Spiractinospora alimapuensis: one gene and its partner. The protein of the gene in region 2 interacts with the protein of the main gene of each other region in a pairwise test. Links are inferred from orthologs where the notes say so. Each region holds a gene or a part of one and is shown on either strand. Other genes may lie near its edges. The genes, in order: J4H86_RS05435 and J4H86_RS25020.

The links.
Region 1: the proteins of J4H86_RS25020 (region 2) and J4H86_RS05435 interact in binary tests that used the Escherichia coli proteins (3 or more experiments, as listed by UniProt). The link is inferred for Spiractinospora alimapuensis from one-to-one orthologs.

Annotation. Positions count from the first base shown.
Region 1 is NZ_CP072467.1:1,171,874-1,176,645, forward strand. Bases 866-3,784 are described here. They hold J4H86_RS05435 (LytR/AlgR family response regulator transcription factor), read right to left. Parts: upstream 2,729-3,784; coding sequence 2,003-2,728; downstream 866-2,002. Other genes in these bases: J4H86_RS05425 (sodium:solute symporter family transporter), read right to left, coding at 866-1,680; J4H86_RS05430 (hypothetical protein), read right to left, coding at 1,677-1,964; J4H86_RS05440 (sensor histidine kinase), read right to left, coding at 2,851-3,784. In the rest of the region: more of J4H86_RS05425, read right to left, coding at 205-865; more of J4H86_RS05440, read right to left, coding at 3,785-4,023; J4H86_RS05445 (molybdopterin-dependent oxidoreductase), read right to left, coding at 4,115-4,741. UniProt on the Escherichia coli protein: Member of the two-component regulatory system BtsS/BtsR, which is part of a nutrient-sensing regulatory network composed of BtsS/BtsR, the low-affinity pyruvate signaling system YpdA/YpdB and their respective target proteins, BtsT and YhjX.
Region 2 is NZ_CP072467.1:5,375,512-5,385,188, reverse strand. What follows is about bases 4,049-7,015. They hold J4H86_RS25020 (glutamate-5-semialdehyde dehydrogenase), read right to left. Parts: upstream 6,179-7,015; coding sequence 4,919-6,178; downstream 4,049-4,918. Other genes in these bases: J4H86_RS25010 (class I SAM-dependent methyltransferase), read right to left, coding at 6,879-7,015; J4H86_RS25015 (Uma2 family endonuclease), read left to right, coding at 6,310-6,882; J4H86_RS25025 (M48 family metallopeptidase), read left to right, coding at 4,049-4,864. Also shown: J4H86_RS25060 (MFS transporter), read left to right, coding at 1-457; J4H86_RS25055 (helix-turn-helix domain-containing protein), read right to left, coding at 503-1,024; J4H86_RS25050 (hypothetical protein), read left to right, coding at 1,145-1,450; J4H86_RS25040 (histidine phosphatase family protein), read right to left, coding at 1,991-2,617; rsfS (ribosome silencing factor), read right to left, coding at 2,610-2,984; nadD (nicotinate-nucleotide adenylyltransferase), read right to left, coding at 3,008-3,619; more of J4H86_RS25025, read left to right, coding at 3,812-4,048; more of J4H86_RS25010, read right to left, coding at 7,016-7,496; J4H86_RS25005 (peptidoglycan-binding domain-containing protein), read left to right, coding at 7,689-8,363; J4H86_RS25000 (peptidoglycan-binding domain-containing protein), read left to right, coding at 8,628-9,296; J4H86_RS24995 (fumarylacetoacetate hydrolase family protein), read right to left, coding at 9,396-9,677. UniProt on the Escherichia coli protein: Catalyzes the NADPH-dependent reduction of L-glutamate 5-phosphate into L-glutamate 5-semialdehyde and phosphate. The product spontaneously undergoes cyclization to form 1-pyrroline-5-carboxylate.

The DNA of each region.
Region 1 (4,772 bases), 4.2 Mb from region 2 along the record:
CACGATCGCGGCGGTCTGGGATCAACTCTAGGCGCACCGCCAAAGTGGAGCCCGGAGTTGGAGCCCTGGATCGGTGAACGGCTCTGGAGCGTCGGTGGGCGGCGTCGTGTACGACGGACGGGGTGGGATCGTCGACGAACGGTCATCACCCGGCCCCGTCGGGGGCCCTTCCCCACACGATGGCCCGTCCGGCGCGCCGCGGCCTCAGTCCGGGCCGCGCGTCTCCCGCACCCCGCCGTGCAGGGTGGCGAGCGCCGCCGGAGCGGAGTTGGGCAGGTTCCTCCGCCACGCGAGTGACAGCCCGACGGCCACCAGGACGACCACAGGCAGCGTGGTGAGGCCCGGGTAGACGGTCAGGGCGCGGAACGCCTGGAGTACCGGTGGGTCCCACAGCGTCACCGTGGCCGTGATTCCCACCAGCAACAGGCCGACGATCATCGCCGCGCCGGCCCCGATGGGGGTCAGGCCGCGCCACCACACCCCCAACAGCAGGACGGGCGCGAGCGTGAACGCGCAGACGTGGAATCCGGCGAGTACGAGCACGAGGATGTCGACGTGCCGCAGCGCCGGAACCCCCCAGATCAGCAGCGGTGGCATCAGGACGGCGCAGGTGGCGCCGGTGCTGTACAGGCGCATCCCGCCGCCGGTCAGACACTGCGAGACGTGACTGCCGACCGCCGACGACACGGCGACGACGACCGCGACCGTCGACACCGCCGCGACCACCAGCAGCACCGCGGTCAACGTCTGGCCGAGGCCTCCTGGCGCCACCCACAGGGGCACCAGGAACATCACCATCGACGTCGTCTCGCCCCACCGCTGCGAAGGGGACGGGGCGAAGGAGTGGGCCAACACCGCGAAGGCGAACGGTAGGACGAGCATGCTCGCGATGAGGGCGAAGGTGACCGTGACCGAGTCACGCGCGGTGGTCGCGTCCCGCGTCCCGTAGTAGCGGAACACGAAGAGCGGCAGCCCGACGACACCGAAGAGTAGCGTCATGGCGATGGAGTAGTGCTCGAGCATGGTGCCACTGGGGATGGCCAACGACTCCCACTCTGCGGAACCGCGCGCGGCGCTCGTCGGTGCGTCGGAGGTCACCGACAGGCCGAGCAGCGACAGCGCGGGGATGGTGAACCCCAGGAACTTCAACCAGAAGCTCAGTGACTGGAAGCCCGCCCCCGCACCCGGACGTCCGGAGCGCAGGATAACGAAGGTGACGGCGGACAGCGCGATCCAGGCGTAGTGCGCGGGCCAGTCAGTGGCCGCCTCAACGACGTCCCCGACGAACCGGAACTGTGCCGTCAGCAGGCACAGGCAGAAGGCGACCACGCAACAGGTGACGATACGTCGCACCTTCCGCGACTCAAGCCGCCACTCCACGAAGTCGGCGAGGCTGAAGGCGCGGCTGCGGCGCAGCGGGCCGGCGACCAGGACCGCGTAGAGCACGAAGCCGACGCCCACGGCGACCACGAGCCACAGGGCGTGCAGACCGTGGGAGTACACGACCGCGGTGAGAACGGCGATCGCCACCGCGCACACATTCTCCCCACACACGGCGGCGGCCGTCGTGACGGACGACACCGCGCGTGGTCCACCGCGTGTTCCGCGTCGCCGGGCCAGGACGGACACCGCCAACACCAACCACACGGCGCCCAGGGCTCCGAGGACACCAAGATTCACGGTCGCGTCGTCGCCACCCATCGATTGTGGGCGAGCAGCAGCGCGACCCCCACGGCGGGGACGAGCCCCACACTGAGACCGACCCACAGTCCGGAGTAGGACGGAACCACCGAGGATACGACGTCGCCCAGGACGGGAGCCACGAACGGCAGGGCGAGGCCGGTGAGGAGGGTGAGGAAGGTGATGGGCATGGCACGGGTGAAGGCACGCGCCACCAGGGACCGCGCGGATCGTTCCCGCCGGTGGACGGACCGTTCGGGTCGACGCGCGCCGGCGGAGGTCACGCGGACCCTACCTTCCCTCAACTCCGGCACCTGACGGCTCACCCCTCCTCGGCTCGGTACAGCAACCGCTCCCGCACTTCACGCGTCTGTCTGCGACTGACCTGCAGAACCTCTTCACCGACGCGGACACTGGCGCGCGTCCCGTCGATCCGGAGCTCGGAGACGTGGCGCGTGGCGACCAGGAGGCTGCGGTGGACGCGCACGAACCCCGCGCCGGTCCACTCACGTTCCAGCGTGCTCAGTGTGCTCCGGATGAGGAAGCCCCCCTCCGCTGTGCGTAGCCGCACGTAGTCCCCTCGCGCCTCGGCGTACCAGATCTCCTGACGCGGGATGAACCGGATCCGTCCCGCGAGCTCCACCGCCACCCGCGGCTGGTCGTCCGCCGGGGCGAGGGTATCGGCGATGCGGTCGAGTGTCCGCGTCAGTCGCGCCTCCTCCAATGGCTTCAGGAGATAGTCAACCGCGTGGAGCTCGAACGCGGCAACCGCGAAGTCCTCGTGCGCCGTGACGAAGACGACCGCGGGTGGGGAGGGCAGGTTGTTGATGAATCGGGCGAGATCGACGCCGCTGGGGCCCGGCATTCGTATGTCGAGGAAGAGGACGTCGAAGCGGTGCCCGGTGGACACCGTGTCGCCGACCAGTCGCATCGCGTTGGTCGCGTCGCCCGCCATCGCGACGGAGTCCACCCGGGGGTCTCGCCGGAGCAGGTAGACCATTTCCTCAAGCGCGGGAACCTCGTCATCCACCGCGAGGACACGGATCATGGACCGAGCATGGCGACCCGGCAGGGCCGGCGCAACCGGTTCGGAGCCCTAAAGCCCAAACTCGGCGATCCTGGGCCCACCAACCACCCGAATCGCCACGCGACGCTGGTTCGACCGACGCATTATTCGACGACGGCGGGCAGGAACTTCGGAATCCGAAGCCGCACCTTCGTTCCGGCGCCCACTCCCGTCTCCACGATCAGGCCGTAGGTGTCCCCGAACATACTGCGCAGACGCGCGTCCACGTTGCCCAGCCCGATGCCGTGCCCCGAGGGGACCTCCCCGGCCAGAATGTCGCCCACCTGCGCCGGCGCCATCCCCACGCCGTCGTCCTCGACACTGAGATGCGCCTCCGCCCCCGCGTCGCGGGCCGTCACGATGACGTGGCCGGCGTCCGCGCGTCCCTCCATGCCGTGCCGAATCGCGTTCTCCACCAACGGCTGCAGGCACAGGAACGGAACCTGTGCGCTGAGGATCTCCGGCGCGATCCGCATCGTGCACTGGAGCCGCTCGCCGAACCGGGCCCGCTCCAGCGCGAGGTAGCGGTCGATGGAGCGGAGTTCCTCGTCCAGGGTGGTGAGCTGGCGAGTGCCGCGGAACGCGTAGCGGGCGAACCCGGCGAAGTCCAACAACAGGCGACGCGCCCGCTCGGGGTCGGTGCGCACGAACGAGGCGATGGTGGTCAGACAGTTGTAGATGAAGTGTGGTGAGATCTGGCTGCGGAGGGCCCGTAGTTCGGCCTCGGCCAACCGGGTGCGCGCCCGGTCCAGCTCGGCCAGTTCCATCTGCTGCGACGCCCACCGCGCCACCTCGCTCAGCGCACGCGCCATCTGGTTGGAGGGCCCGGGGCCCAACGCGAGGATCGCTCCGGACATCTGGCGCTCGGTCACCACGGGGGCCACGACCGCGGTTCTCACCTCACAGCGCGGGTTGCCGCAGCCGATGTGGTCCACGACGCAGGTCCGTCGGTTCCGTAACGCCGGCTCGATCCACTCGGCGACCTCCGCGGAGTGTTCGGACCCCACCCCGGACCAGGCGAGCACGTCCCGTTCGTCGGTGACGGCCACGGCCGTCGCCCCGAGCACGTCGTGCAGATGGCGGGCGACCCTGCGGGCGGTCTCCTGGCGCAGGCCGTCGCGGAACGCGGGCGACACCAGCTCCAAGGCGTGCAGCACCGCGAACGTACGTTCCGCGTCACTGCGGTTGCGCGCCCGACGCAGCAGGACCGAACACCAGACGAGCGCCACGACGCAGGCCAGTGTGCTGAACGCGAGAAACCCCGTTAAGTACTGCATCCGGCAAAGCTAACGGCCCCACCCGACAAATGTGGCGGAACCACGGACCTGGCCCCCGCCGACCTCCCTCGGGCGCCCGCCACGGGAGAGCTCACGGTTCGCGGGCCGACGGCGGTTCGCTCGGTTCCTCCTGGTAGGCGTAGCGCTGTTCCGACCAGGGGTCGGCACGATTGTGATAACCCCGTTCCTCCCAGAACCCGCGGCGATCCGCGCGCAGGTACTCGATCTCCCGCACCCACTTCACGCTCTTGTAGCCATAGAGGTGGGGAACGACGAGCCGCAGCGGGTGGCCGTGTTCAGGCTCGAGACGGTGCGCCCCCCGGTGCGTCGCCAGGAGGGTGGTGTCGGCCAGGAAGTCCACCATCCGCAGGTTCGCGCTGTACCCGTACTCCCCCCACACCATGACGTGGGTGGCCTCGCCGTCGGGTGGACAGAGGTCGACGATGGTCGCCACTGACACCCCCGACCAGTCCACCGCGGGAACCGTGAGACGGGTCACGCAATGGAAGTCGGCGACCAGGCCGACGCGGGGCAAGGAGTCCACGTCGTCCCAGGACAGCCGAACATCGCCGTCACCAGTGCTGCCGTGGATCCGCAGGTCCCACCTCTGGGGGCGAAACGTGGGCACGGGTCCGTAGTGCAGTGCCCCCCAGTCCTGGGCGACGACCTGCCCGGGCGGGAGCGATGCCTGCGCCTGTCTCCTCGTGTCCGCCGCCATGGGCCAATCCTGCCACCACCGTGACACGCCC
Region 2 (9,677 bases):
CTGCGCGGTCGGGGGCCTGCTGGGCCCGGCGTTGCAGCGCGGTCTCTCCCCACAACACGTCATCGTCACCGGCCTGGCCCTCGCTTCCGGTGGCGCCCTGTTCGTCATGAACGGGGCCACCCAGACCGTGGCGATGGTCCTGCTGGGGCTCGGCGCCGGGATCGTCATGGCCATCGCCGCCAACGCCCTGATGAGCGCGGCCCCCCACCATCGCACCGCCGACGCCGGAGCCATCCAGGAGAGCGCGTTCGCCGTCGGCGCCGGCGCCGGCATCGCCACCGTCGGAGCACTCGCGATCTTCCTGGGCACACGCGAGACGGCGCGGATGAGCCTCACCGCCATCTACGGCCCGGGAGCCGAGGCCGCCATCGGCCTCGGCGCGTTCCTCTACACGTTCGTCGCGATCGGCGCGGGCCTCACCATCCTCAGCACGAGCCGCGAGGACCTGAACGCTTGAGACGGGGCACACTTCCCTGGTCGCGCGCCCGCCGCCTCGGCCACCTCAGGCGTCAGGGAGCAGGACCGTCGACAGGGTGACTCGCCGCTTCCCGGGTTTCGCTTCCCGGTAGTCCGCCAGGAGAGCGGCCAGCCCTTCCTGGAGGGCGGCGAGATCGTCCCCGTCGACGTGCAGGACGGTCTGCGCGGCACCGGACAACGCGAGGAGGTCCGGGTCCGCGGACTCGAGGAACCGGTCGAGCTGACCACTGAGCTGGGCCAGGAACACCAGATAGATCTGACGCATCCCGGCCGGACCGATGGCCGCGACCTCCTCCTGATCGCCGTGCGGCGTTCGTGGCCCGAGCGCGAGGGTCCGTTCGACGGCCCCGCGGACCCGTCGCTCGGCGACGACGGTGAGGACTTCGGCGTCGAGGAGCGCGCCCACGTGCCGGTAGAGCGTCGCCGGTGTGACGTCCGGCAACGCCTCACGCAACTGGGAGGTCGTGCGTTCACGGTCGGCGAGCTGGTGCAGGATGCGCAACCGCACCGGGTGCATCACGACGTCGGCGATACGAGGCTGGGACATGGAACCAATCATGCCACTTGCGATTATTATCAAAATTGATAACGTTGGGGTATGGCGATGGTGCGAATACTTCAGAACCCCGCTCGCCTTCACATCGCATTTGAGGGCTGGGAGCGCTACATGAGTCTCAGGTCGATGGTGGAGGTGCCTTTGGGGGATGTGACGGGGGCGATCTCCGAGCTCGGGTGGACCTCGGAGGTGCTCGGTTGGCGCAAGTTCGGGCTCGTTGTCTCGGGGTTCGTGAAGGTCGGAACCTTCACCCACCCGAACGGCACGCGAAGGCTGGTGGCCATGCGGCGGAACGTGGCGCTGTTGCGGGTGCGGCTGGAGCACCCGGAGTTCGACGAAATCCTGGTGAGCACGCCGGACGCCCCGTCACTGGCGAACGCTCTGGACCCTGTGACCGGCCTGTCGTCGAGCTCTTAGGCGGGGATCCGAGCCGTCCCGACGAACGCACGACCCCGGTCGGCGCCCCTGGACAATCAACGGGGTGATGAGTGGGAGCAGCACGGACGTTGTCATGCCCGGGCGAATGTCCCCCGGGCGGCCGCAGCTACCTCACAGGGCCCCAACACGGTGAGTCAGCGATCCAGGTTGCGCTGGCCCGGCGCGCAACGCCTAACGAAGGCCCCCGAGCACGTCGGCCCAAACCATCCGAGGCAAGGGCAACAACCACCCCACCAGGCCCCCAACCCCGTCCGACAACAACCAACGTTGCCACGCGGGGGGCACGGGGGGTCGCCCCCCCGACAAGCACAAACGGGACGACCCCGCGAGGAGGCCGAAGGCCCCCGAGCAGGGTCGTCCCGAGTCTCGTGGAGCTATGGGGATTCGAACCCCAGACCTCCTCCATGCCATGGAGGCGCGCTACCAACTGCGCCATAGCCCCGTGGGTGTCCGGTTTTGGGGTGGCCCCCGTGCGGACTCCCCTTACTTTAGCGGACTGTGGGCGTGGAGTCGAAACGGTTAGCGGTCGTCGCTGAGGATGCGTTCTTCGGGGAGGCTGGCGGCGTTGTGTTCGAGGAGTCGCCAGCGGCCGGTGGCGGAGGGGCCGAGGACGGACCAGGAGCAGTTGCCGAGAGGGCCGAGGCTTTCTCGGTGTTCTGGTGGGAGGCCGAGGAGGGTGGTGATGCCGGCGCGGATGGCTCCGCCGTGGCTGACGACGACGAGGAGTCCGTGTGGGGGGATGGTGGCGAGTCCGCGGTCGACGGCTTGGGCGACGCGTTGGCCGACGTCGTTCATGTCCTCTCCGCCGGGGACGTTGAACTTCGCGTATTCCTCGGGCCAGCGGGCGATGATGTCGTCGCGGTTGAGGCCTTCCCATTCACCGGCGGAGCGTTCGCGTAGTCCGGGGTCGGTGTTGGGGGTGAGGCCGGTTTCGGCTTCGAGGGCTTGGGCTGTGCTGGCGGCTCGGCTGAGGTCGGAGGTGACGATCCCGTCGGGTTTGAGGCGGGCGAGCATGCGCGCGGCGTGGGCGGCTTGGGCGGCGCCGACCTCGTCGAGTGGGATGTCGGCTTGGCCTTGGAATCGTTTCTCGGCGTTCCACCGTGTTTGGCCGTGTCGCCAGCACAGCACACGTCGTGTTTCAGTCACCGCTGGAGTTCTTCACTGGCAGTGGGATCTCGGGGCAGTCTTTCCAGAGGCGTTCGAGTCCGTAGTACTCGCGGTCCTCGTCGTGTTGGATGTGCACGACGATGTCGACGTAGTCGAGGAGGACCCAGCGGCCGTCTCGTTCGCCTTCTCGTCGTACGCTCTTGGCTCCGGCGGCGCGCAGCCGGTCCTCGATCTCGTCGACGACGGATCGGACCTGGCGGTCGTTGGGTGCGGAGCAGAGGACGAAGGCGTCTGTGATGACGAGCTGGTCGCTCACGTCGTAGGCGATGATGTCTTTGGCGAGCTTTTCGGCGGCCGCTTCGGCGGCGACGTTGACCAGCTCGACGGCTCTTGGAGTTGCGGTCACGGGACGGTTGGTCCTCCTGGGTCTCAGTGTCGGTAGAGCCCGGTCTTGTTGATGTAGTGGACGATACCTTCTGGCACGAGGTACCAGATGGGTTCTCCCTTGCGTACCCGCTCTCGGCATTCGGTAGAGGAGATGGCGAGCGCTGGGACTTCCACGAGGCTGACACGACCGGGGGGAAGCCCCGCGTCGTCGAGCCGGTGGCCGGGTCGGTTACAGCCTACGAAATGCGCGAGCTGGAAGAGCTCGTCGGCGCTGTTCCAGCTGAGGATGTTGCCGAGCGCGTCGGCGCCGGTGATGAAGAAGAGTTCGGTGTCGCGCCCGTAGTGGTCGCGGAAGTCGCGCAGGGTGTCGATGGTGTAGGTGGGGCCGGTCCGGTCGATCTCGGCGCGGCTGACGACGAAGCGTGGGTTGGACACGGTGGCGATGACGGTCATCTGGTACCGGTGCTCGGCCGGGCTGACCTCGCTGTCGTCCTTCTGGTAGGGCTTGCCGGCGGGCACGAACACCACCTGGTCGAGGCCGAACAGTGAGGCGGCCTCGCTGGCGGCGACGAGGTGGCCGTGGTGGATGGGGTCGAAGGTGCCACCCATGATCCCGACTCGCCGCGGTTGTCTCTTCGTGTCTTCCTCGGACACCCGTTGTCTCCGTTCGCCGCGTGGTCCGTGTCCGTTGTCGGTCACGGCCTCCCGTTCCCCACCAGAGGGTAGGCGGTGTTTCTGGTGCTTAGGGGCGGCGGGGCGCGGTTCCGAACCGCCCGATGATTTTCACGTCATATCTCGTTGGCCGAAACCGTGGCGTGGACGAACCATCACGCATAGCATGCCCATATGGCCACAACACCCGATCGCACCCGCGTCCGGCTCTCCGATATCTCCTCCCGCGCCTACGAGCATCCCGCCGACCGCGGCGCGCTCGTGGCACTGCGTTCACTCAAGGGGTTCGATGAGCTGTTCAAGCGGTTCACCGGGGTTCTGAGTCGGCGTTCGCTGCGACTACTCCACCTGGCCAGTGCGGTCCGGGCGAGCGAACGCCAGTTCCCGGAGCTCCACGACTACGTCCGCGACGCAGCCTATGTGCTCGACATGAAGGACGTCCCGGAACTCTACGTCCGTATGGACCCTCGCCCCAACGCCATGGCGATCGGGATGGACAAACCGTTCATCGTGGTCACCACGGGCCTGTTCGACCTGTTGGATCCCGAGGAGCAGCGTTTCGTCATCGGCCACGAGGTGGGGCACATTCTCAGTGGTCACGCGGTCTACCGCACCATGCTCATCTTCCTGATCAACCTCGCGGCGCGGGTCGCCTGGGTGCCCTTCGGCTACATCGGACTGCGCGCCATCATCCTCGCTCTGGAGGAGTGGTTCCGTAAGTCGGAGCTGTCCTGCGACCGTGCCGGCGTGCTGGCGGGACAGGACCCCGAGGCGGGCAAGCGGGCCCTGATGAAGATCGCGGGTGGGTCCCGGTTGGCGGAGATGAACAGCGACGCCATGCTGGAGCAGGCCCGCGAGTACGACTCCAGCGGCGACGCGCTGGACAGTGTGCTAAAGCTGTTGAACATGTCCGGTCACACCCACCCCTTCGCCGTGATCCGGCTCGCCGAGCTGGACCGTTGGCTGAAAGACGGCTCCTACCAGCGGATCCTGGACGGGGAGTACCCGCGACGGGATTCCGACCGGGACGCGTCCATCGGTGAGGAGGCCCGTGAGGCGGCCAACTCCTACAAGGAGTCGTGGGAGCGCAGCTCCGACCCGCTGGCGGGGACGGTGCGCGACTTCTTCGGCAGTGCGGCCAACGCCGGTGGCAAGCTCTTCGACACGGTCGCCGACCGGTGGAAGAACGCGGGCCGGCGGGACTCCGACGGCACTCCCAGTTCCTGACACGTTGTCGGGGGGCGGTCCGGGCTCCGGGCCGCCCCCGACCTTTTCCTGGGCTCAGGGGCGGACGTGCCCGTCTCCGGTGATGACGTACTTGGTCGAGGTCATCTCCGGCAGCCCCATCGGGCCGCGGGCGTGCAGCTTCTGGGTGGAGATACCGATCTCCGCGCCGAACCCGAACTCGCCGCCGTCGGTGAACCGGGTGGAGGCGTTGACCATGACCGCGGCCGAGTCCACCTGCGCGACGAATTGGCGTGCCGCTGAGGTGGAGTCGGTGACGATGGCCTCGGTGTGGCCGGTGGAGTATCGACGGATGTGTTCGACCGCCTCGGCCAACGAGTCGACCACCCGCACGGCGAGGTCGTGCGAGAGGTACTCGGTGGCCCAGTCGACCTCGGTGGCCGGCGTGGCGGAGCCGATGATGTTGATGGTGCGCTCGTCCCCGTGCAGGGTCACACCGCGCTCCGTCATCGCGGAGACGAGCCGGGGCAGGAACTCCTCGGCGACTCCTCGGTGCACGAGCAACGTCTCGGCCGCGTTGCACACCGACACCCGCTGCGCCTTGGAGTTGAGGGTGATGACGAGCGCGTTGTCGAGGTCGGCGGCCTTGTCGACGTAGACGTGGCAGTTGCCCTCACCGGTCTCGATGACCGGAACCGTGGACTCGGTGACCACCGACTGGATGAGGGTACGCCCGCCACGCGGGATCAGAACGTCGACGAGACCACGGGCCCGCATGAGGGCGTGGGCGGACTCACGACCGGTTCCCGGCACCAGCTGCACGGCGTCCGCCGGGACGTCGGTGTCGGCCAGCGCCGCCCGCATGACCTCGACCAGCCGGGTGTTGGACGTGTAGGCCGAGGAGGAGCCACGCAACAGGGCGGCGTTGCCGCTCTTGAGGCACAGAACCGCGGCGTCGACCGTCACGTTGGGCCGGCTCTCGTAGATCACCCCGACGACGCCCATGGGGACACGCACCTGACGTAGTTCGAGTCCGTTGGGCAGGGTGCTCCCCCGCACGACCTCCCCGACCGGGTCCGGGAGCTCGGCTACCTCGCGGACCGCGTCGGCGATGGCCTCGACACGGTCGGTGCTGAGGGCGAGCCGGTCGATCATCGCCTCCGGCTGACCACCCTCGCGGGCCCGGGCCACGTCCTCGCTGTTGGCCTTGACGATGGACTCGGCGTTGGCCACCAGCGCGTCGGCGATGGCGAACAGCGCGGCGTCCTTCGCTGCTCGGGCCAGCGGAGCGAGCTCGTGTGAAGCGCGCTTGGCCCGCGCAGCGACCTCGTGGACCTCGCGCTCGGTGTCGGTCATGATCTTCTCTCGTGGGCTCGACGGAGTGAGGATTGTTCAACAATAGTATGTCGGCGCCGCTCGGCGTGGAGGATCCAGCGCGGTTGTCAGAGCGGGTCGCTAGCATGGTGACTGACGGTAGGGAGGTTGGCGTGACCACACTCTTGGACCAACTCAGCGCGAAGGTACATCAGCTCGCGGATCAGCTTGACGGCTACAAGGTCGAGATCGTCGGGGGAAGCATCATGATGAGCCCGGTCCGACCGGTTCACGGTAAGACGATCGTCCGGCTGTGGACCGAGCTGGAACCTCAACTGAATCCGGAGTGGGCACTGGTCACGGATGTGGCTTCCCCCATCGCCATCGCGGACTCGGAACTGTGCCCTGACCTGGCCCTCATACCCGAGATCGAGGCTGCCAAGAACCTCAGCAAGTTCGCGCCCGACCTGATGGAACTCGCGATCGAGGTCGTCTCCCCAGGCAGTGTTCGCCGGGACTATCACGAGAAGGCGCGTCTCTACGCCCAGGTCGCAATCCCGGTCTATGCCATTTTCGACCCGTACGCAGCGCTGTGTACGGTGCACCACGCTCCAGACGGAGCGGGGTACACGCGCACCGAACGCGTCGCCTACGGCGAGCGAGTGACGCTGCCCAGCGCCCTCGGAGAGCTCGGTGTGGACACCGCGACGCTACCGATCGATCCCGGGACGCGGACCGACCCCTAACCGTCCGTCGGCTTGTCCCAGAGCAGGGAGTAGCGCCACAGCAGGTGGCGGCGGTAGCGGACGCCGGGGAGTTCGCGGGTGGCGATCCGGCGCACCTCCCCCCAGCTGATATCGCCGTCCATGATGGGCATCCCCTCAGGGGCGCTGACCCCTCCCCTGCGCCAACTGAACCACTGGTGGGCGACGAGTCCCGCCCCGGAGACGATCCAGTCCGCGGGAGTGCTGTTCTTCGCCAGACCCACGATGAAGAGACGACCTCCGGGGGCGAGGAGGCGGCGCATCGCCGTCAGAGCCGGCTCCAGCCCGATCTGGTGCACCGTGGTGACCGAGCAGACGAAGTCGAATCCGCCGTCCGGCAGCTCGGTCCCGGCTGCCTCGACCACGTCGGCCCGCAGGAAGGACACGTTCTCCAGGTCCCGCGTGGCGGAGCGCGCGGTGGTGATCATGGCGGGGGTTGGGTCAACCCCCACGACCTCAGTGGCGCGATCGGCGAGTTGGCGTGCGAGCAGGCCGTCACCGCTGCCCACGTCGAGCGCACGTTCGCAGCCGGTGGGAACGGCGTCCAGGACGAGCGGCTGGTAGTGGATGTTGTGGTTCCAGTAGGGGGGAGTCACGCCGGGCAGTCTAGACCGGGCCGTCGCGACCCCACTCCCCCGGCACCAGCGAACCGGACGCGCCGCCCCGCGTTCGGTTCACACACCACTCCACGACGTCCGTCAACGGTCAGTAGCCGAATGGGCGCCAACCGTTCCCGGATGGAAGGGCGTCCTGCCCCGTGTCACAGTCGAACACATCGGGGAGAGACGATGCCCGTATTGACCACCAAGCGCAGGATTCTCACCTTCTCTGGCCTCGGCCTCGCCGGCGCAGCGCTCGTCGGCATGGCCACGATCCCCAGCGCCATGGCCGAGGAGAGGCCGATCGATCCGGCCGACGCTCCGGGCATCATGGATCGTCCCTGGCCGGAGTACCCCAACGACACCGACCAGCACCCGAACATCTACGCCGGCACCGTCATCCTCGGGGCCGAGTACAACAGCGACGGAATCCCCTATTGGCAGGACGACCCGACCGACACCTACTCCGAGGATCTGGCGTCGGCCGTGGAGTACTACCAGCTCGAGGAAGGGTTGGGCGAGCACGGGGAGATGAAGGAGGAGTTCTGGGGTCACCTGGACTCTCTCCAGTTCGACACCAGTGTGGAGACTCCCGACTGGGGGCCTCGCGTTGGCCCGGACTTCTACACCAACGGCGACTCCGGTGCGGGCGTCGAGGCCCTCCAGTACCTTCTCTTCACGCAGGGCTACTTCGACAAGGAAGACGACGTCGATGGCCAGTATGGCGGAGACACCACAGCGGCGGTGAAGGAGTTCCAACGTGACCACGTGTGTGAGGAAGTGGAGGACGAGGCAGCGGCACAGCAGTGCGACGACGGACTCGTCGGCACCGTGACCTGGCGCGCGCTCGTCGCCACGGGCTGAACACACCCACGGACCGAGGCCGGGGCGCACGGGATTGCCCCGGCCTCTTCGATGTCCTCTTCCTGGTCCTTTGCCGGCACACGCCGAGGTCCCGGACGCCAGGCCCGCCGGCAGACACGTTTAGACAGACGCGCAACCGCGCCCCAGGTTCACGCCGCGCCGTGGTCGTCCGCAAGCGGACAGTGCGGAATCGCAGGCCAACCGGGCGGTGAGAGCGCCCGTCCTGTCTTACGTAACCCGCACGCGGATCCCATTGGGGGAGACATGACGATGATGCGCAGCCTGGCCCGGAAGTCGACCATCGGTCTCGCGAGCGTCGCCCTGCTCGGAGGCGGGATGGTCGCCACATCGGCGACCGCCACGGCCGAGGAAGGACCCATCGAACCCGCCGACGCTCCGGACATCATGGACCGTCCCTGGCCGGAGTATCCGAACGACACCGACACCCACATCAACATCTACGCGGCCACCATCATCCTCGGCGCGGAGGTGGACGAGAACGGGGACCAGTTCTACGGGGACCACCCAATTCCCAACTACACCACCGCTGTCGAGGACGCCGTACTGCTGTACCAGGCGGACCGCGGGCTCGGCGAGCACGGGGAGATGAAGGAGGAGTTCTGGGGTCATCTGGACACCATCCAGTTCGACCGAAGCACTCCCAACCCGGACTGGGGGCCGGACCCAGTCAAGTGGTACTACGACCTCGGTGATGAAGGGGCTGGGGTGCTGGCGATCCAGAACCTGCTGATCAACTACGGCTACATGCCGGACAACTCCGACAACGGCGAGTACGACACCGACACGATGGACGCGGTGAAGGAGTTCCAGCGTGACCAGGTCTGCGAGGAAGTCGTGGCCGAGGCCCAATCACCGTGTGACGACGGCTGGGTCGGCACGGTGACCTGGCGCGCGCTGGTCACCGCCGGATAGGCCATTCTGGCCCCCTCCGGGTGGGTGGGCCGAGGCATGAGCCCCCGTCCCACCCACTTCCCCTCTGGAGGGCCCGGGGGTGGTCACGACCTCTTGGTCCTACTCCGCGGTCTCGATGGTGTTGGTCAACGTTCCCAGGCCACTGGCCGACACCTCCACCTTGTCGCCAGGCCGTACGGGGCTTACGCCCTCGGGGGTTCCGGTGAGGATGATGTCGCCGGGGAGGAGTCGGGTGAACGCGGTGACGTACTCGATGAGGAACGGCAGGTCGAAGATCAGGTCTCTGGTCCGACCGCGCTGGGTCACCTCCCCGTTGACGGCGCAGGTCACCTCGACGTCGGTGGGGTCGAGCTCCGTCTCGATCCATGGCCCCACCGGGCA